DNA from 4 places in the Lysinibacillus sp. FSL H8-0500 genome. Region 3 is predicted to be linked to each of the others. Evidence: riboswitches for the same ligand, from Rfam matches in the RefSeq annotation. Region 3 holds a riboswitch; each other region holds the start of a gene.
The links. A riboswitch is a leader RNA that binds a small molecule or an ion and turns the genes downstream of it on or off. The one in region 3 is predicted to bind thiamine pyrophosphate.
Positions count from the first base shown of each region.

Region 1: linked by a shared signal. The riboswitch ahead of thiT (energy-coupled thiamine transporter ThiT) and the one ahead of MHB44_RS11015 (ABC transporter substrate-binding protein) in region 3 are both predicted to bind thiamine pyrophosphate.
Region 2: linked by a shared signal. The riboswitch ahead of thiW (energy coupling factor transporter S component ThiW) and the one ahead of MHB44_RS11015 (ABC transporter substrate-binding protein) in region 3 are both predicted to bind thiamine pyrophosphate.
Region 4: linked by a shared signal. The riboswitch ahead of thiC (phosphomethylpyrimidine synthase ThiC) and the one ahead of MHB44_RS11015 (ABC transporter substrate-binding protein) in region 3 are both predicted to bind thiamine pyrophosphate.

Region 1 is NZ_CP150292.1:4,011,365-4,016,513, forward strand. Features, by position in the region: gene MHB44_RS19220 (GNAT family protein) at 1-198, opposite strand, end outside; gene MHB44_RS19225 (polyphosphate kinase) at 353-1,174, opposite strand; gene MHB44_RS19230 (hypothetical protein) at 1,365-2,078, shown strand; gene map (type I methionyl aminopeptidase) at 2,107-2,862, opposite strand; gene thiT (energy-coupled thiamine transporter ThiT) at 3,262-3,816, opposite strand; TPP riboswitch at 3,941-4,048, opposite strand; gene MHB44_RS19245 (DUF4870 domain-containing protein) at 4,176-4,496, shown strand; gene MHB44_RS19250 (hypothetical protein) at 4,552-4,674, shown strand; gene MHB44_RS19255 (SMC family ATPase) at 4,713-5,149, opposite strand, start outside.
Region 2 is NZ_CP150292.1:1,025,265-1,030,413, forward strand. Features, by position in the region: gene MHB44_RS04675 (VWA domain-containing protein) at 1-1,926, shown strand, start outside; gene thiW (energy coupling factor transporter S component ThiW) at 2,144-2,647, opposite strand; TPP riboswitch at 2,739-2,846, opposite strand; gene MHB44_RS04685 (MFS transporter) at 2,911-4,107, opposite strand; gene MHB44_RS04690 (ABC transporter substrate-binding protein) at 4,259-5,149, opposite strand, start outside.
Region 3 is NZ_CP150292.1:2,312,645-2,317,793, reverse strand. Features, by position in the region: gene MHB44_RS11030 (ABC transporter ATP-binding protein) at 1-496, opposite strand, end outside; gene MHB44_RS11025 (ABC transporter permease) at 471-1,244, opposite strand; gene MHB44_RS11020 (thiamine-binding protein) at 1,244-1,534, opposite strand; gene MHB44_RS11015 (ABC transporter substrate-binding protein) at 1,536-2,537, opposite strand; TPP riboswitch at 2,719-2,829, opposite strand; gene parC (DNA topoisomerase IV subunit A) at 2,959-5,149, opposite strand, start outside.
Region 4 is NZ_CP150292.1:322,415-327,563, reverse strand. Features, by position in the region: gene MHB44_RS01455 (helix-turn-helix domain-containing protein) at 1-241, shown strand, start outside; gene MHB44_RS01450 (catalase) at 544-2,049, shown strand; gene thiC (phosphomethylpyrimidine synthase ThiC) at 2,171-3,949, opposite strand; TPP riboswitch at 4,094-4,208, opposite strand; gene MHB44_RS01440 (AEC family transporter) at 4,271-5,149, opposite strand, start outside.

The sequences.
Region 1 (5,149 bases), 1.7 Mb from region 3:
ATATTGTGCGTCAACTGTATAGTATTCAGGTCTTTGTAGTGGCTCATATATCGACCAAAAGTATTTATTGCGACTGACGAGCCCCATTAAACTTCGTGCATCTTTTTCTTGGAATGTGCGGATATAGCATTTTCCCCCCTGAATTGTGACCACATTCCCACCCTTTTTTCTTAATAAGTTCCAAATTTTAAGCACCATTTCTCCACACTAGCCTTCCAATCAATATCAATATATCTTATGCTTTTACCAGCAATATAAAACCATCACTATGCTTCTTGCACTATTGTATGTAAAAAAAGATGCTGCTACAACTAAAACAGCTTATGTTTTATTGTTACAGCAGCATCTCGCTTTATTTTACTTTTTGTTTCTCTTTTTTCTCCTGGACAGCTTCCTGGCTAGATTCAATATGCTGTGCTTGCCCATTGTCTAATACATTTGTTAAATGCAGACCACGCTTTTGTGCTTCTCGTTCAATATGGGCAATTGTTTCTTGCAGTACATGAATGCGTGCATATTTTTTATCATCCCCAGCAACTAAAATCCATGGGGTATTTTTCTTATCTGTTTTTTCAAACATCTCATTTGCTGCTTCAATATAGTATGGAGTTTTTTCTCGATTTCTCCAATCCTCATCTGTTAATTTCCAAGCCTTGTAAGGATTTGCTTCACGTTCTGTAAAGCGCTTCAATTGCTCTCCATCTGAAACATGCAGCCAAAATTTAATAATTATGTAATCTCCTGCAGTCAGCATCTCCTCAAAATTATTAATCTCTTCATACGCACGAGACCACTCATCCTTTGTTGCAAATCCTTCAATCCGCTCTACTAACACACGTCCATACCAGGAACGGTCAAAAATTGCCACTTGTCCATGCTGCGGTAATTTTCTCCAGAAGCGATGTAAATAATTGTAGCGTAACTCATGGGGCTGTGGAGCTGAAATAGGGTGTACAACATATCCTCGTGGATCAATACGTTCAACCAGACGTTTAATAGCGCCTCCTTTGCCAGCCGCATCCAAGCCCTCAAATACTAAAATTAAACCAATTTTATTTTTTAATAAAAATTGCTGTGCATTCAGCATTTCATATTGCAGTACCTTCAATTTCTTTTTATACATCTTTTTGTCTAGTTCAATGGATAGATCAAGATTTTTCAAGTTTTGTGCCATATAAGCTTCACTCCTTTTATTTGGATAATTTTATTGTACTAAAGAAATATATGGATGCCTACCAACATGTGAAATATAAAGAAAACAACACGATACATTGTTGGAAATTTCCGCTATAATAGAAAAAGTGACAGCAGCTATACATATTTGTCTTTTCCCTATACAATCTAACTCGAAGGGAGAGGAGAACATGCCTCAGTTTATATTGATGACAATGTCCTATATTGTCTCACTTATCCTAACCTTTGCATCCTTTTTCATGCATATAAACGGTCAATCTTCGCTCGAAATTGCTAATCGTTTTTCTGTTATATTTGCACCTATGAATATAAGCTATGTAATTTGGATTGTTATTTACCTATTCCTTGGTTATTGGTTAGCTATGAACATGAAAAAGACATCTATGAAGCAAACTGCGCTCTTTAGCTGCATAAATATATTGCAGGCATTAACGGTCTATGTATGGCATCATGAGCTATTTATTGTTTCCCTGGGTATCACGTTATTATTAGTATTGTACGTATTTATGTTGTATAGTTCGTACCCTCTTAATGATCAATCAATGTCTGGTAGGCTTCCCTTTGCTATTTATTTCGCATGGGCAACATTTACCTGTATCACAAATACTAGCTTTACGTTAACGGCTTATGGCTGGAACGGTTTTGGTTTGAGCGCCCCTCTTTGGGCAGTGATATTACTGACGTTAGGTGGAGCAATTGCACTACATATTCGCTTCCATCACTTTGATAGGATCTATCCAAGTGTTTTTATTTGGGCTTACATTGGTATCGCCTTACATAATGGTTTTGATGAGTTACTTGTCACTACAGCTTCCTTATTTTTATGTGGTGCCCTCTTTGTTGGCATCTTATTTATGAAAAAAAATCCTGCCTACCAAAAATAATTGGTAGACAGGATTTTTTGCAGCTCTATTATTCCTCATCTAATGATGTTAAAATAATTGGTTTATCTTTTGTTACAATGATGGAATGTTCAATTTGAGCAACAAGTGATTTATCAGGCGTCACAAATGTCCAGCCATCGCCAGCTTCTACAATATGCTCTGCTTTTGCGGAAATAAACGGCTCCACCGCAAGCACCATACCTTCCTTCATAATTGTAGAATCCCACGCATCATAATAGTTTAAAATATGATTTGGCTCATCATGTAAAGACTGCCCTAAGCCATGTCCTGTTAAATTCATAATAACAGTTAGACCGTTAGCATTCGCCTCACGCTCAACTGCTTTCCCAATTTGATTTAGTTTAGAGCCAGCTTTTACCTTTGTCATTGCTCGATCAAAAGCACTTTTGGCAACACGGCATAGTTTGTCTTTGTCCTCATAGCCATCACCTACTACAAATGAAATACCTGTATCCGCAAAGTAGCCATTTAAAGAGCCAGATACATCAATATTCACAATATCTCCTTCTTTGATGACACGTTTTCCTGGAATACCATGCGCCACTTCCTCATTGATGCTTATACAAGTATAGCCCGGGAAATCATACTCTCCCTTCGGCCCAGAAATAGCACCTGCCTCTGCAAACATGCGGCCTGCCATTTCATCTAGCTCAAGCGTTGTCACACCTGGTTTTGTAGCCGCCTTCATCACTTCACGAATTTCAGCACAAATGCGTCCAATTTTTTTAAAAGCTTCAAGCTCCTCTTGCGTTTTTACAATCATCTTTAACGACCCTTTCCTGTTAAATGTCTACCCTTAACTATAACATAACTTGCCAAGCATAGAACTCAAAACGCTTGAAATATTATATGCTGGATTGAATGATACAGGAGGGACATTTGGCTTTTAGTCATAGTCATTACATTTAACTTTGGTTGCCGTTAATTTTCCCGGCAATACAAGGTTTTCTTATTATCAAACAATCTATAGCCTTATTATTTTCACGATTATAGTCTATTGTTTTATTAGATAATGTGATCGTAGTATTGTAAAGGCTAGCTGCTCCTCTTATGTGCTACATGTGAAGGAAAAATATTTTTGCATACAATTATCTAGTAAAAATCCCACAAAAAGTACTACATCAACTTTTTTGTGGGATTTTATATTGATAAATAAAATTAATTAACGGCGTAATAATTGTGGTGCGGCTGTAAAGACTAATACACTAATAATTACCGTTAAAATTGTGGCAGGCAGCATGTATGTACCATTATAGATAATGGAATAGAGCCATGCATTTTGATCACCTGCATATTCTGCAAAAAACACTGCGCCTGCACAAGTATGCGCTGCATAACGTAAAAAGCCCGCCAGCACAGTGCCTATTATAATATAACGTGCCATTTTTACTTTATTACTATTTTTAGCAGCCTCGAGTAATGGTCGCCGTACGAATGCCGCTAGCCCTACAACGGTAAAAGCAACACCATAATCTAATAGCCCCTGAAGCCAGTGTACAATAAAAGCGCCAAACATTGTCTGCATTACACCTACGAGTAACCCTGTTGTAAGTCCAGCTACTATGCCCCAGCGAAATGCGATGAGGACAATAGGCACCATAACAAGACTAACAGAGCCACCTTGTGCCCATACTTTAAAGGAGATTTGATCCAGCACAAGGCCAATCGCAGCAAATATTGCAATCTCCACAAGCATCATTAATCTTTCTTTGTTCATAAATATTCTCTCCTTTGTTCCGATGTAGGATACAAGAGCAGGAATAGAAATACATACATGTGCCTCTTACTGACATCTTAGAATAAAAAAATGATGTCAGGACAGAGCCTCACATCATATAAGTGTCGGTTTCTATCCACATCCCTACGCAAGTTTTAACTTACAGGTTCAAAGAGTCAAGGCATTACGTGCCCAGTCTCAGCTGACATCATCAGCCCCCCTTGTGGTCATTACATCTGAAATTTTTTTAAACATCTTTATTGTACGCAAACGCTGTGAGAATGACAACCTCTTCCACACATGATTTTTTGAAACTTTACTATTTTTCATGCGTAAATATTAAAAAAGGAGGAACAACTATGGAGAACCCTAAAATTTTATCCGCCTTTAGCTATCTCAGTATTTTCTTTGCCCCTTTTATCGTGCCATTAATTGTTTACCTTGTTGCTAAAGATCATGATGTAAAAAGCCATGCTATTCGCGCACTGATTTCGCATTTAATTCCTGTTCTTTTTGGAATACTGTTCTTTATTGTCTTTATTTTTTCTACATTTAGTTTGGATCCAGCCTCAGGAAATACCTTTCTTATTATTTGGCTTGTATCGTTTGCTATTTATACCATCGTATCAATTGGCATTGTGATCTGGAATATTGTGCAGGCAGTTCGTGTGATTCGCTAATGTTTTAATCGAAGAATAAACAGGTAGTAATAAAAATAAAAGGAGCTGTTTTTAAATGAAAGTATCAAACGTTGTGAAAACCGCTGTAAAATTAGCACCTATTGTGATACCTATTGTAAAAAAGGTTATGGACTCAAAGAAAGGAACAACGCCTAAAACAACGCCTCGTATAAAGTAAATGGTTGGCTCAGGAATTTTGAGCCACTCCTTTTTTCATTACTTTACTTCAAAATATGTTTGGCTATGTCCATTTAATGTTTTCTCTACATGTAAGACTGCTGGCATAGCAGATTTTAATTCAGGAACGTGCGAAATAACGCCAATCATACGACCTGAATCTTGTAAATCAATCAATGTATCAATCGCTTTATTTAATGACTCCTCATCAAGTGAGCCAAAGCCCTCATCAATAAACATTGTTTCAATATGAACATTGCCTTGGAAGCTTTGAATCACGTCAGCCATCCCTAAAGCAAGGCTTAAGGAAGCATTAAACTTCTCTCCGCCTGATAATGTTTTAACATCTCGTAACTGATCTGTAAAAGCATCATAGACATCTAAGCCAAGCCCGCTTTGCTTGGCATGTTTCTCAAGTCTATCCGAGCGTCTTAGCTCAAATTGACCATTCGATAAATGAGAAAGACGCATATTTG
Region 2 (5,149 bases), 1.3 Mb from region 3:
GCAGGTCAGGGTGAGCTATTATTATATGAAAATGATGAGCTGATTCATCGAGAGGCAGTTGAGCTTGCTGAGGGCTCCAATGTTTTTACCTATAAACATGCAGCAACTAGTGAAGGGCTTGTAAAATATGAAGCCGTTGTGCAGGTGGGACAGGATGCTATTTTTGAAAATAATAAATTAACAAGTGTCACGATGGTAGAAAGTGAACCACATTTACTGATTGTCAATGGCTATGATACAGCTTCACCCATTGCAGCGGCACTTGGCAGTCAATCCATATCCCATGACGTTATAGCAGCCAGTAGTCTGCCAAATGAGCTCTCCAGTTATTTGCAATACAATGCGATTATTTTTGATAATGTGCCTGGTCATTTAGTAGGGGAGGCAAAAATGAATGTCATTGAGCAAGCTGTGAAAAACTTTGGCGTTGGTTTTACAATGGTTGGTGGAGAAAATAGCTTTGGCTTAGGTGGTTATTTTAAAACACCGATTGAAGCATTATTGCCGGTGGAGATGGAAATTAAGGGGAAAGAGCAATTACCTTCATTAGGGTTAGTAATTGTGCTTGACCGCTCTGGTAGTATGAGCGGAGCTAAGCTAGAGCTTGCTAAGGAGGCAGCGGCACGTTCAGTTGAAATGCTACGAGATGAAGATACATTAGGGTTTATTGCCTTTGATGATCGCCCTTGGGAAATTATTGAAACAAAGCCTCTTAGCAGTAAGGAAGAAGCAGTAGATACGATTTTATCTGTCACACCAGGTGGTGGCACAGAAATCTATACATCACTAGGGAAAGCCTATGAGAATTTAGCAGATCTAAAGCTACAACGTAAACATATAATTTTATTAACAGATGGACAATCCCCAGCAGGCAATTACGAGGATTTAATTGCTGACGGAAAGGATAAAGGTATTACATTATCAACAGTAGCGATTGGGCAGGATGCTGATGCAAATTTACTGGAAGCACTGAGTGAGATGGGCAGTGGACGCTTCTATGATGTTGTTGATGAGCAAACGATTCCTTCTATTTTATCTCGCGAAACAGCTATGATTTCTCGTACTTATATCGAGGATAATCCCTTCTATCCAGCGATTTATCAAGCAGCAGGATGGAATTCACTGTTTGCCAATGGTGTTCCACAAATGAATGCCTACATTGGCACAACAGCAAAGCAAGGTGCTACAGTGATCGCGGAAAGTGAGAAGGAAGATCCTGTATTAGCGCAGTGGCAATATGGTCTCGGTAAAACATTTGCCTTTACATCCGATTCAACAGGTAAATGGACAGGTGATTGGGCAAGGTGGCAGGACTGGGGCACATTTTGGCAAACCCTTATTTCACAAATGCTGCCAAGCTATAATGATGTTGCCTATGATGTAAGATTAGACGCAGAGGGTTCATTTATGATTACAGACCCTACAAATGAAGCCGCATTTTTAGATATTGTAGCGGTCAATGAAGCAGGAGAAGAACTAGCAACACAGCTAGAAACCATTTCTGCTTCCCAAGTTCGTGCAACAGTACAAACAGAACCCGGATTGATTTTCTTCCGCATTGCTGATGAGGAGCAGGCTATTTATCAGGCAGGGCTAAGTGTTCCTTATAGTGCTGAATATGAGTTACGCCCAATAAATGAGTCATTAGTAGAGGAATTAGCGAAGCAAACAGGTGGTGCTGTTTTAAAAGAACCCGAGGATGCTTTTCGTGACTTTACACAAAAGGGAGCAGATCGTCAAAACATTACGACATGGCTTATGCTAGCAGGGATGCTGTTATTCTTTATGGATATTACCATTAGACGTTTTGGCTGGAGCTTCCTCACTAAGCCGAAGCACAAAGAGCCTCTTGCTGAACAACAGCCTGTACAGGCAGAGGACACAAATGTTGCACAGCTATTAAAGGGTATGAAAAAGCGATCATAGTAGGAAAGAGAGCAGTGCAAAGAGGTAGGATTTTGCACTGCTTTTTGTTGTTTTATAGGGAGGTGATCAAGCTCCGCTCAAAAGTGGAGAGTAAGTGATCAAAAAGGGTGAAGTTTTGCTCAAAATAAGGGGCAGATGATCAAAAAAGGAAAGCTTCGCTCAAAAGAAGGAGTCAAGTGATCAAAAATCTCCCAGAAATCCATTAAAATCTATTTAACTATTCATACAGTGAGGATTTAAAATGTTTTATAAGCACCGTTTTTTGTAAGCTGCTTGCAACGACAATACCTAAAATAGCTCCAATGGTACTTGACGTTAAAAAGGCTGGCATAAAAAATAACGCAGCTACTGATGTTCCCATTAATAATTGAGCATAAGGCACTGCAATAAGTGAAGCAAGAATACCTGTTCCAATTATTTCACCAACGCCAGCTAACCACATTTTATGGCTATATTTATAGGCAAGCGCAGCACATAATGCACCAATAACACTTCCCGGAATCGCCAACAAAGAGCCTGTACCTGTAAGGATACGAACCATTGCTGTAACAAAGGCAATGATAATGGTTGGGACGGGTCCAAGAATAATGGCACTTATCACATTTATTGCATGTTGAACAGGATAGGCACGTGCAATCCCCGTTGGAATAGATACAAAGGTAGAGCCTGCGATAGCTATTGCTACCAGTAAAGCCATAATTGTTAATTTTCGAATAGACATGAAATGCACTCCTTTAGATGATGTTTACTAGAAAAATAAAAAGGCCGCTTCCTTTAAACAGCAGGAAGCGACCTTGCATATACATATTAACAAGCAAGTTGCATCACTTCCCTCCGCTAGTGTGAACTAGATCAGGTTCAAAGGGTCCGTATATAACCATATACGTCTCAGCCTCGTAAAGACTCCCCTAGTGGTAATAAATAAATTATTGATATTTTTAGTAGAACAACCTTAATATACCGTATTTTGAAAAATAGTCAATACTAATGTGTATCAGGCTGCATAAGATGTGGTGCTTTTTTTATTGTCCAAATCAGAGCAAGGAAAAAACAGGATAATAAAATAATGGCACCCAAAATATAAGGGCTGTTCATATTCCAATCAAATAGAATGCCTGCCAATGCAGGACCAATCATATTGCCAAGGCTCATGTAGGCATTGTTCAAACCAGCAGCAAAGCCTTGCTCATTGTCAGCAAGCTTAGAAATTAGTGTATTAACAGCAGGACGAATTAATGTAGTAGCGGTTGAGAAAATCGTGGCTACAACTAATATAAGCGCAAATCCTGACACAAATAATATTAAATAAATAGAGACAGCTGCGACGAATAAATTGATTAAGACAACCTTCATTTCCCCTAAGCGTTTAAAGAGCGGTGTAATGACAAACATTTGAACGACTACGCCAAATGCACCACCAACCACTAAAATAATGGCAATATCACCAGGTGTATAATTGAATTTCTCTGTGACAAATAACGATAAAGTTGTTTGGAAATTAGCGATGCCAAATGAGAATACCATCATAATAATGAGCATAACGAAATACGGCATATGTACAGAACGGGCCATTTGCCTTGCAAGGTTGTCTTGCTTTTGTTTGTTTTGTACTACGCTTGGCTTTGTGGATGGTAGTAAGAACAATGATAATAGCGCAGCCAAAATAGCCGCAGCGCCAGCAGTATAGAAGGGGAAATGCAAGCTTACTTTTGATAAGAAGCCACCGATTCCAGGACCAATCATAAAGCCAAGAGACATAGCAGCTCCTAACATCCCCATTCCTTTTCCGCGTTCTTCATAGGTTGTCACGTCTGCAACAAAAGCCATAATAGGAGGTGCTACAAACGCAGAGCCAAGACCACCTAGAAAGCGGGCAACAAAGAGCATCCATATATCTGTAGAAAATCCAAAACCAATTTGTGCAAGCCCTGAAAGGATAAGACCAAAAATAATTAAATTTTTTCGACCGTATTGATCCGAAAGATTCCCAGCAATTGGAGAAAATACAAATTGAGCTAAGGCGAATGTTGCAATCAACATGCCAAGAATTTGCCCTGCTGCGCCAAATATTCTTAAATACTCCGGCATAACAGGAATAATAATACCAATACTACCCATTGTGATAAACATATTAAACATTAAAATATATAAAGCCGCCTTATTAGACTTTTGCTGGGTCATTAACTAACTCTCCTTTTTGTCACCAAATATACTACAGTCTATCATAAGGAGATGTTTAGTGTATCGGTTGAAAGTCTGAAATAGTATCATTTCGATAAAATAGAAGGTCTGTCGAGAGCGCAAAATTTTCTCGGCAGACCTTTTGCATTTGTTAACGAATACTCATTTTAAATTCTAAAAATAATTCATTATATTTCCCTAAATAATCTGGTCCTAAATTTTTATAGACCTCTAATGTCTCACGTTGCTCCTCAGTAGGGTAGTGGCGTTCGTCTGTGACAACCTCTTCATCCATTAAGCCCATCGCAGCAATATTTGGTGTGGAGTAGCCAACATAATCAGCATTTCGAGCACCTGCCTCAGCACTTAACATAAAGTTAATAAAGGCATGTGCACCATTAATATTTTTCGATGTTTTTGGAATGACCATATTGTCAAACCATAGATTGGAGCCTTCCTCAGGCACTGCGAAGTCTAGCTCTTCATTTTCAAACATCATATCAGCGGCCTGACCAGACCAAGTAAGTGCCACTGTTGCTTCATTATTAATCATAAGCGGTGTAATCTCATCACCGATAATTGCCTTTACATTGGGGGCAAGTGTAATTAGCTTATCAGTAGCTTCACGCAGCTCATTGTCGTCTAATGAATTAAGTGAGTAGTCAAGACTATTTAATCCCATACCAATGACTTCTCGAGCACCATCCACTAAAAAGACTTTACGTTTTAACGAAGGGTCCCATAAATCCTCCCAAGAGGTGAAATCTAAATCCCCCACAAGGCTTGTATTGTAGACAATGCCTACTGTCCCCCAGAAATAGGGAATTGAATAGTGATTGTTATCATCAAATGGCAAATCTAAAAAATATGGGTCAATATTTTTTAGATTAGGAAGCTTTGTTTTATCTATAGGAACTAGTAAATTTTCTTCCTTCATTTTTTCAATCATATACTCAGAGGGGACAGCAATATCGTAAGCTGTTCCACCTTGCTGTATTTTTGTAATCATTGCTTCATTGGAATCGAAGGTTTCATAGATCAC
Region 3 (5,149 bases):
CTTGCATTTCTAGCCTTGTAAATTCATCCAGTGCGGAAAACGGTTCATCTAAGCATAAAATAGGCTTATCACTGACGATAGCACGTATAAAAGATACGCGTTGTTGCATCCCTCCTGATAATTCATGTGGATACGCATGAATAAAGGATACAAGCCCAACCTTTTCTAACCATGCCTTAGCACGCTCTATATTAGGTTTGCGCTCAAGCTCTTCGACAATTGTGACATTCTCTAAAATAGTACGCCAGGGCAATAAAGAGGATTGCTGTGGCATATAGCCAATTGTTCCTCTTTTTTGCTGAATATCCTCACCATTTAATAAAATAGCTCCTTTATCAATGGACGCTACACCACCAATTAATTGAAAAAGTGTACTTTTACCGCTGCCTGAAGGTCCAATAATGGCTACAAATTCGCCTTCCCTCACCTCAAAGGATAAATCCTCAAGAACTTGAAGGGCGTCAAAGGTCTTAGCGATGTTTTGAATGCTGAGCATGATAGCCTCTCCCCTTCACCATGAATTTTTCAATCAAACGAATACTGCTAAATAATAATAAGCTTAATAAAACAATCGCAAAAATTGCCACAAATACACGATCTGTGCGGAAGGAGGACTGTGCTAAGGTCATATAAACACCAATGCCCTTTTTCGCCCCAAGCCACTCCGCAATAACCGCTCCCATCACGCTGTAGGTAGCAGCGATTTTAATGCCTGAGAAAATCGCTGGATAGGCATAAGGCCATTCTAGCTTCCAAAAGGTTTGTGCCTGTGATGCACCAATCATTTCAAAATAATGCTTTAACGAAGCATCAGTTTGACGGAAACCATCCATCGCGGCAATAACAATCGGAAAAAAGCATACAAGACAAATGATAATCAGCTTTGGTAATAAGCCAAAGCCAAACCAAATAATAAGCAATGGTGCTAAGACAAGAATCGGAATATTTTGCGACATAATCAGAATCGGATAAAATAGCTCACGAATAAATGTAAAACGATGCAAGACAATGGCAACCGTCAAACCACAGCAAATCCCAAGGGCAAGCCCTAATAACGCTAATTGTACCGTTGCAAAAGTATGTGGTAGAAAGGCTTGATACGACTGAAAGCCTTCCCTCACAATACTACTCGGTGCAGGTAGTAGCCAATGAGGAATTTCAGCCACAAGCACAATTAGCTCCCAGACGAATAAGAGGAAGGCGATAAAAAATATCGTCCTTCCCTTGTGCAATGCTTGTTTCATTACTGATATTTCTCCGTTAATGTACTCATCGTAATACCAGATGGCTGATATAAAATTTTCACCTGTGTAATCACATTGATGGCACCAAGTTCAATCATTTTGTCATTCATTTTCTCAATAATTTGCAGCAAGGCTGACAGCTCACCCTCCATTGTTGTTTCCAGTGGATGCACCTCATACTTCACACCAGAAGCATCAATAACAGCAATAGCCGCATCAACATAAGGTATAATATCCTCATATCTTTCTGTTTTTGGGATAATTTGAACACTAATTAATGAATTTGCCATATTAGTTTTTCTCCTTTTTTGGTAAAAAGTCATTGGTAAAGGCTTGCTCAGCATTAAATTCGCCCTCCAACACCTGATTGCTGGACATCCAGTTAGCATAGTTTTCCCAAACGGACAGCTTTTGCTCTCCCCATTGTGCCGCATCATCCTGATACTTATCTGCTAACCATTCTTGACTTTTATGTACCAGTTCTTTATCTAAGTCAGGAGCTGCTTCTAGTAAAATATCAGCTGCCTCACTAGGATGCTCAATTGCATATTCATAGCCTTTTGCTGCAGCAGCAACAAATGCCTTCACCGTGTCAGGATTGTTTTCAATCATCTTTTCATTTGTTGCCAAGACAGGTGTATAATAATCAAGCTGCTCACTATAATCCGTTAGATACAGCATATTAATCTGTTCACCACGAAGCTCTGCCTCAATACCTGTCCATGCATAATAAATCCACGCAAAATCAATATCCTTCTGCATCATGGTAAAGAAATCTAAATCGCCTGCATTTACAATATCAAGCTTATTGATATCGGCGTCCTCTGTTTGCATTAAGGATTGCAATACTGCTTGCTCAAGTGGTGCACCCCAGCCACCATATGTTTTTCCTTCAAAATCCTTTGGCGACGTAATACCCTTTGAGGCAATAGAAGCAAAGCCAGAGGTATTATGCTGAATAATGGCAGCAATGGAGACAAGTGGCACATCCTGTACACGCGCCTGTGTAATGCCTTCCTGATAGCTTACCCCGAACTCCGCTTTCCCAGATGCGACAAGCTGATCAGCTCCCGCCTCACCAGGCATAATAATTTCCACATCTAAGCCCTGTTCCTCAAAATAGCCAAGCTCTTTTGCTACATAAAGCCCTGTATGGTTGGTATTCGGTGTCCAATCCAGGACAACAGAAACCTTTTGGAGTGCATCATCAGCTAGCTTGTCCTCCTTCTCACTACAGCCAATAAGTGCAAGCAGTGCTGTGACTGTCAATACAATAAATGCCCATTTTTTCATGCGTAATCCCCCTAGTTTAAAATATGAAAGCGTTCATACAATGAATGTTAGCACCAGAAGAACATTGGCAAAATGTACGTAAAGCATATTTATGACGCCATCTGTGACATCTCCGCTGAACTAAAATAAAAAACGCCTAGGATTTCTCCCAGACGTCTCACAATCAATCTCCAAAATAATGCTTTTTTGAATAGATGTTCCCTACGCTGGTACGAGCCAAATCAGGTTCAAAGGGTCAGTGCCTATCGGACACAATCTCAGCTAGCCGCTACTAGCCCCCCTACATTCTTTCGCTATGAACTTTTCGATGATTATTATACCCATAGTTGATTGGAAATGACAAGGGCTCGTCTACATTTTTAGATGTATGACTAAAAAAGCACCGACCTGTAACTGGTACAGGTCGATGCGTTCATTTCTACTAACTCTCTTTTACGTCAGCTGGCTCTTTTTTGGCGATTTGCACATGTGAAATCGGCCCATCTGCTACAACATCCACCTTAAAGGAACCATTAGAATGACGATCTGCACGTGTTAAAGCTTGTACATCTAACACCTCCTGCACCCCTTTTTCGGTTTCAATCACAACCTGCTCCTTATCCGTTGCTTGGACAATCGCCACAATACGGTGTGGATTTGCCTTTAATTCTGTTAATACCTTGAGCCCACGTTTTGCTCGATTGGCCATCTCTACTTCAGCAACATTCATTTTCTTCACTGCTCCACGCTGTGTCACAATGACCACATACTGCGTTTCATGAGGCTGTAACACATTCACCCCAACTAAGGCTTCTTCCTCTTTTAGCGTAATGCCTTTCACTCCGCCTGTTTTTACACCTGTTACAGGCAATTCCTCAATTGGAAAACGAATGGCATACGCAGTATCTGTTGTCAGCATAAGCTCTACATCATCTGTCACAAGGGCGGCATAGATCATTGTATCGCCAGCCTTCACATTCATCGTTTTAATTGGCTTCGAATAACGTGTGACAACATAATCTGCTAATGGGGAGCGCTTAATTTGACCATCTTTTGTGGCTGTCAGGATATAGGTATTTGGCTGCTCAAATGTAGCAAAGCCATATACTGCAATAATAGCTTCATCCTCACCTGTCGGTACAATACTGGAAATATGCTGACCAAGCTCCTTCCAGCGAATATCAGGAAGCTCATGAACAGGCTGATAAATATAATTACCTCGATTTGTAAATAGTAACAAATGATGCTGTGTGTTTAAGGTTGCTTCATACAATAAGTAATCCGAGTCCTTCATCGCGCAATCTTGTCCATTGGAAGCGGCATGTGAACGTGTAGATGTACGTTTAATATAGCCATCCTTTGTGACAGTGACCACTACTTCCTCGCTTGGCACAAGCACATCTAAGGTAATTTTAATTTCTTCGATTTCCTGCTCAATTTTGGAGCGACGTGGCTCTGTAAAGCGCTTTTTAATATCCTGTAATTCCTGCTTGATCACACGTATAAGCTTTGTCTCACTTTGCAAAATGCCTTCTAGCTTGGCAATTATTTTATTCAGCTCATCCTGCTCTTTACGAAGCTCTGTAATATCAGTATTGGTTAAACGATATAATTGCAGGCTGACAATCGCCTCTGCTTGTGGCTCTGTAAAATCAAACTTTGCTTGTAAATTTTGCTTAGCATCTTTTTTATCATTCGAAGCACGAATCGTAGCAATAACCTCATCTAAAATAGACAGTGCTTTTATAAGCCCATCTACAATATGGGAACGATCCTTTGCCTTTTGTAAATCATAAATGGCACGATTTGTGACAACTTCCTTCTGATGGGTAATATAGGCATCCAGCAATAATGGCAATGTCATCATAGTTGGTCGACGATTATGAATCGCAATCATATTAAAATTATAAGCTATTTGTAAATCGGTTGTTTTAAATAGATACTGTAAAATCCCTTGTCCTGGTATATCCTTTTTAAGCTCAATGACAATACGCAAGCCTGTACGATCCGATTCATCACGAATTTCAGCAATTCCCTCTAGGCGTTTATCCACGCGTTGCTCATCTATTTTTTTTACAAGATTTGCTTTATTGACATCGTATGGCAATTCTGTAATAACGATTTGCTCCTTGCCACCCTTAATCGACTCCACAACGGCTAGCGCGCGTACAATAATTTTGCCACGACCTGTTTCATAAGCCTTTTTAATACCATCAACGCCTTGAATAATGCCACCTGTCGGGAAATCAGGTCCTTTTATGACCGTCATTAATTCATCCACTGTCGTATTTGGCTTGTCTAAGCGCATTAACACCGCCTCTAATACCTCATCTAGTGCATGCGGTGGAATATCTGTAGCATAGCCAGCAGAAATCCCTGTAGAGCCATTGACCAATAAATTCGGGAAACGTGCAGGTAAAACGGTTGGCTCCATATCCTGGTCATCAAAGTTCGGCACAAACTCCACTGTTTTCTTACCAATATCTCGCAGCATTTCAGCCGCAATAGTAGAAAGCCTTGCCTCTGTATAACGCATCGCAGCAGGTGGGTCTCCATCAACTGAGCCATTGTTGCCGTGCATTTCAATCAGCATATGACGTGCCTTCCAATCCTGACTCATACGTACCATCGCT
Region 4 (5,149 bases), 2.0 Mb from region 3:
GAAGCTTGGCATTAGCCCTAATTATTTAAGTACCATTTTTTCAAGGAAGCAAGGTCTACCATTTAAACGTTATTTACAGCAGACAAGAATCCATCATGCTACAAAAATGCTTGTAGAAACAGATTTTGCAATTAGTGAAGTCGCTCAATTAAATGGCTTTGATGACCCTAATTATTTTATTAAAATATTTAAACAGCAAGTTGGTATAACGCCTAATCGCTATCGAAAAGCAATCTACTAGCGCTATTAGTAATTTTCAATTAGTTTGTTTTATTTTCAATAGCGTTTTTTATAATACTAGTTATTATTTATAAGCTTCTTTCATTCTTTCTATAAAAATTTTTATAATGTCATTCAAAATTACTGATAATAAGGTAGAAACTATGTATAAAGTTTCTCCTTTCAACATATTATTATAGTTTACCTTTAAATATATAAATTCTTTAACGATAATTATTATAATGTACTAGCAATTCTAGTTTATATTTGTTATAGTTATAGACGAAGCGTTTGATTCACATTTTTTTCAGGAGGTAAACTAATATGACAAATGCAAATGATCGTAGCCGTCGTTTTACAACAGCAGGTGGTGCTCCAGTAGTAAGTAACCATGACTCTATGTCAGCAGGTCCACGTGGCCCTCTTTTACTTCAAGATGTATGGTTGGTTGAAAAGCTCGCAAACTTCAACCGTGAAGTAATTCCTGAGCGTCGCATGCACGCAAAAGGTTCTGGTGCTTTTGGTACATTTACTGTAACGCATGATATTACAAAGTATACGAAGGCAAAAATATTCTCAGAGATTGGTAAGAAAACAGAAATGTTCGCTCGCTTCTCTACAGTTGCTGGTGAACGTGGTGCTGCAGATGCTGAGCGTGATATTCGTGGCTTTGCTCTTAAGTTCTATACAGAGGAAGGTAACTGGGATTTAGTAGGAAATAATACACCTGTCTTCTTCTTCCGTGATCCATTACACTTTACAGATTTAAACCACGTGGTAAAGCGTGACCCGCGTACAAATATGAAAAACGCTAATTCCAACTGGGATTTCTGGACTTCATTACCAGAAGCTCTTCACCAAGTCACAATCGTTATGTCTGATCGTGGTATTCCAACTGGCTACCGCAATATGCATGGATTTGGCTCTCATACGTATAGCTTTATCAATGCTGATAACGAACGTGTATGGGTAAAATTCCACTTCCGTACAGAGCAAGGCATTAAAAACCTAACAGGTGCTGAGGCTAATGAAGTTATTGGCCAAGATCGTGAATCTTCACAACGTGATCTCTATGATGCTATCGAAAAAGGCGATTTCCCAAAATGGAAAGCGTACATTCAGGTAATGACAGAGGAACAGGCTCGTGAATTACCTTATAATCCATTTGATTTAACAAAGGTTTGGTATAAAAAAGACTTCCCATTAATTCCTGTAGGAGAATTCGAGTTAAATAAAAACCCGGACAACTACTTTGCAGAGGTTGAGCAAGCTGCATTTGCACCATCTAATATTGTTCCTGGTATTAGCTTCTCACCAGATAAAATGCTACAAGGCCGTATCTTTGCATACGCTGATGCACAACGCTACCGCCTTGGTGTAAATCACTATATGCTACCTGTTAACGCACCAAAATGCCCATTCCGTACATTCCATCGTGATGGTGCTATGCGCTTTGACGGCAACCTTGGTTCAACTTTAGGTTATGAGCCAAATAGCTATGGTGAATGGGAGCATAATTTAGACTATAAAGAGCCTGAATTACGCATTGATGGTCATGCAGGTATTCATGACTTCCGTGAAGACGATAACAATTACTTTGAGCAACCAGGTAAGCTATTCCGTCTAATGACTGCGGAAGAGCAACAACGCCTGTTTGAAAATACAGCAAATGATATGGCTTCTGTTGAAGAATTCATCAAACGCCGCCACATCCTTCACTGCTATCTAGCTGACCCAGCATATGGTGAAGGTGTCGCAAAAGCGATGGGTCTTTCATTAGAAGGTATGGATCTTACAAACCCATATGTAAAACAACCGACAAACGTTTAAGATTCCACTTATTATTGATATCCAAATCCAACTTTTACTCCATGTGAATACTATATTCACATGGAGCTTTTTTGTATGAAAAGGACTTGTGTCAAACGAAATCAACACAAGTACTCTTCCCTTATTGATAAATCTGACTACCTGCTTTTTTAAATTCCTCGGCCTTTTCCTTCATACCTTGATGGATCGCCTCAGTAGTATTCAAATCCTTATCCTTAGCATAATTACGAATATCCTGCGAAATTCGCATACTACAGAATTTAGGGCCACACATCGAACAAAAATGTGCTGTCTTTGCCCCCTCTGCTGGCAAGGTTTCATCGTGATATTCCACTGCACGCTCAGGGTCTAATGATAGATTAAATTGATCGCGCCAACGGAATTCAAAACGTGCTTTAGACAGTGCATCGTCTCGTTGTTGCGCACCAGGATGTCCTTTTGCTAAATCAGCCGCATGTGCAGCAATTTTATAAGTGATAACGCCCACGCGAACATCCTCTCGATTCGGTAAGCCAAGATGCTCTTTCGGTGTCACATAACAAAGCATCGCTGTACCAAACCACCCAATCATCGCTGCGCCAATGGCTGAGGTAATATGGTCATAACCCGGAGCTATATCTGTTGTTAGGGGGCCTAATGTATAGAAGGGCGCTTCCTTGCAGACCTCTAATTGCTTGTCCATATTTTCTTTAATCAGATGCATCGGTACATGACCCGGCCCTTCAACCATCACCTGAACATCATGTTTCCAAGCAATTTTTGTTAGTTCGCCTAGCGTTTCAAGCTCTGCAAATTGTGCCTCATCATTGGCATCTGCAATTGAGCCTGGGCGTAAACCATCACCTAAGGAAAAAGCAACATCATAAGCTTTCATAATTTCACAGATTTCCTCAAAGTGCGTATAAAGGAAATTCTCTTGATGATGATATAAACACCACTGAGCCATTATAGAGCCTCCACGAGATACAATGCCCGTTACACGATTTGCTGTAAGCGGTACATAGCGTAAAAGAACACCTGCATGAATGGTGAAATAATCCACACCCTGCTCGGCTTGTTCAATGAGAGTATCACGATAAACCTCCCACGTTAAATCCTCAGCTACGCCATTTACTTTTTCTAAAGCCTGATAAATTGGCACTGTTCCCACCGGCACCGCAGCATTTCGAATAATCCATTCTCTTGTTGTATGAATATGTTTACCAGTCGATAGATCCATAATGTTATCTGCACCCCAGCGCGTTGCCCAAGTCATTTTCTCCACTTCTTCTGCAATGGACGAAGATACCGCAGAATTCCCAATGTTTGCATTGATTTTTACATGGAAATTACGACCGATAATCATTGGCTCCGCCTCAGGATGATTAATATTAGAAGGCATTATAGCTCGCCCTGCTGCAATTTCAGACCGAACAAATTCAGGTTCCATATTTTCTCGGATAGCTACAAACTCCATTTCAGGTGTAATAATGCCATTTTTTGCATAATGAAGCTGTGTTACATTTTTACCTTTTTTAGCACGTAAAGGCTTTCTCGCCAATTCGGGAAAAACATTTTCTTGAATACGCGGGTCATCAGCACGACGAAAGCCATTATCCTCCGGTTTAATCGTACGTCCCTCATATTCTTCAACATCCTCCCGTTCTTCTATCCATGTACGTCGTAAGGCAGGCAACCCTTTTGTAATATCTACCTGATAAGCTGGGTCTGTATAGGGCCCACTTGTATCATATACTCGCACAGGAGCATTTTCCTCATCCCCAAAGCTACCAGTTGTTGGGCTTAATGCAATTTCACGCATAGGTACTAAAATATCTGGACGTGATCCTTCCACATATACCTTTTTGCTCCCTTCAAAGCTGGACATAATCATCATGTTCTTTTCACTAATTGCTGACATAAGCTACTTCTCTCCCTCAAATATATTTGGATACAAGGACCGAATCTAGCTCACCCCAACAAAATAAATAAAAGCCGAATCCAAAATAATCATTTGGATCCGGCCGTCAATGTAAAGGTCTATTGATTGCATACATTATACGATGCAATAGCTTCTTAACTTTCCCACGCTGGTATGAGCCAGATCAGGTCCAAAGGGTCAAGAAACTTCGTAGTGTTTCCCTCTCAGCCTGACTCATCAGACTCCCCTAGTTAATACTATTTAGTTTGATGCTAGTGTAGCAGATATTACTAAGAGATGGAAGCTTATTTTTTCCTTCTACTACGCAAATAATATTTCTGCTAGATAAATAATAACTGTTACCGTTATACAACTAACAATCGTTGAAAATAATACAGTTTGTGCAGCGATTGCTGATTCCACATCGTATTCTAATGCTAGACTAGAGCTATTGCGGGATGTTGGAAAAGCACTGGCGATCAGCAATGATTGTGCAACAACTCCGTCCAAGCCCAATAGAAAAATAACCGCCAATGCTATAGTCGGCCCAATAATTAAACGCGTAAAACAACTAATAAAAACCGTTTTATTAAACATTGATTTTATTTCAAGCTGTGATAGCTGTGCACCCAAAGTAATTAATGCCACCGCAATAAAACCATCTGCTACATGGTCTATCGGAATTCTAATAAACTGTGGAATACCAATATTCCAATAGTTCATAGCGACTCCAATAATAAGTGCGTGAATAATCGGCATTTTAAAAAAGTCTTTGATAATTGAGAGACCTGATTTTGTAGAGGAAATTAAATTATATAAACCATATGTATAAGTTGTCATATTTTGAAATATAACAAGAATGACTTGAATGGCTACACCAATGGGCTGCATGGCAAAAATCATCTGAGCAACAGGAATACCATAATTCCCTGAATTAATGAGTACAACGCTATTTTTAAAGACAGCTGCCTCCGTTTTAGCTAATCCAAGCCCTTTCGCTAAAAGGTGACTAAGCAGCATTTGACTCCCCATGAACAGCACAATAAATAGCGCAACCTCTCCAAGCACAGATAATTCTACACTTGTTTCATATAAATTAATAAAAACAGCTGCTGGCATAAAACAATAGGTAATAAGCTGCGATAATGCTTTTAAGTTAAAACGAAATTTCTTTTGCAAGATCGCCCCTAGTACAAGTAA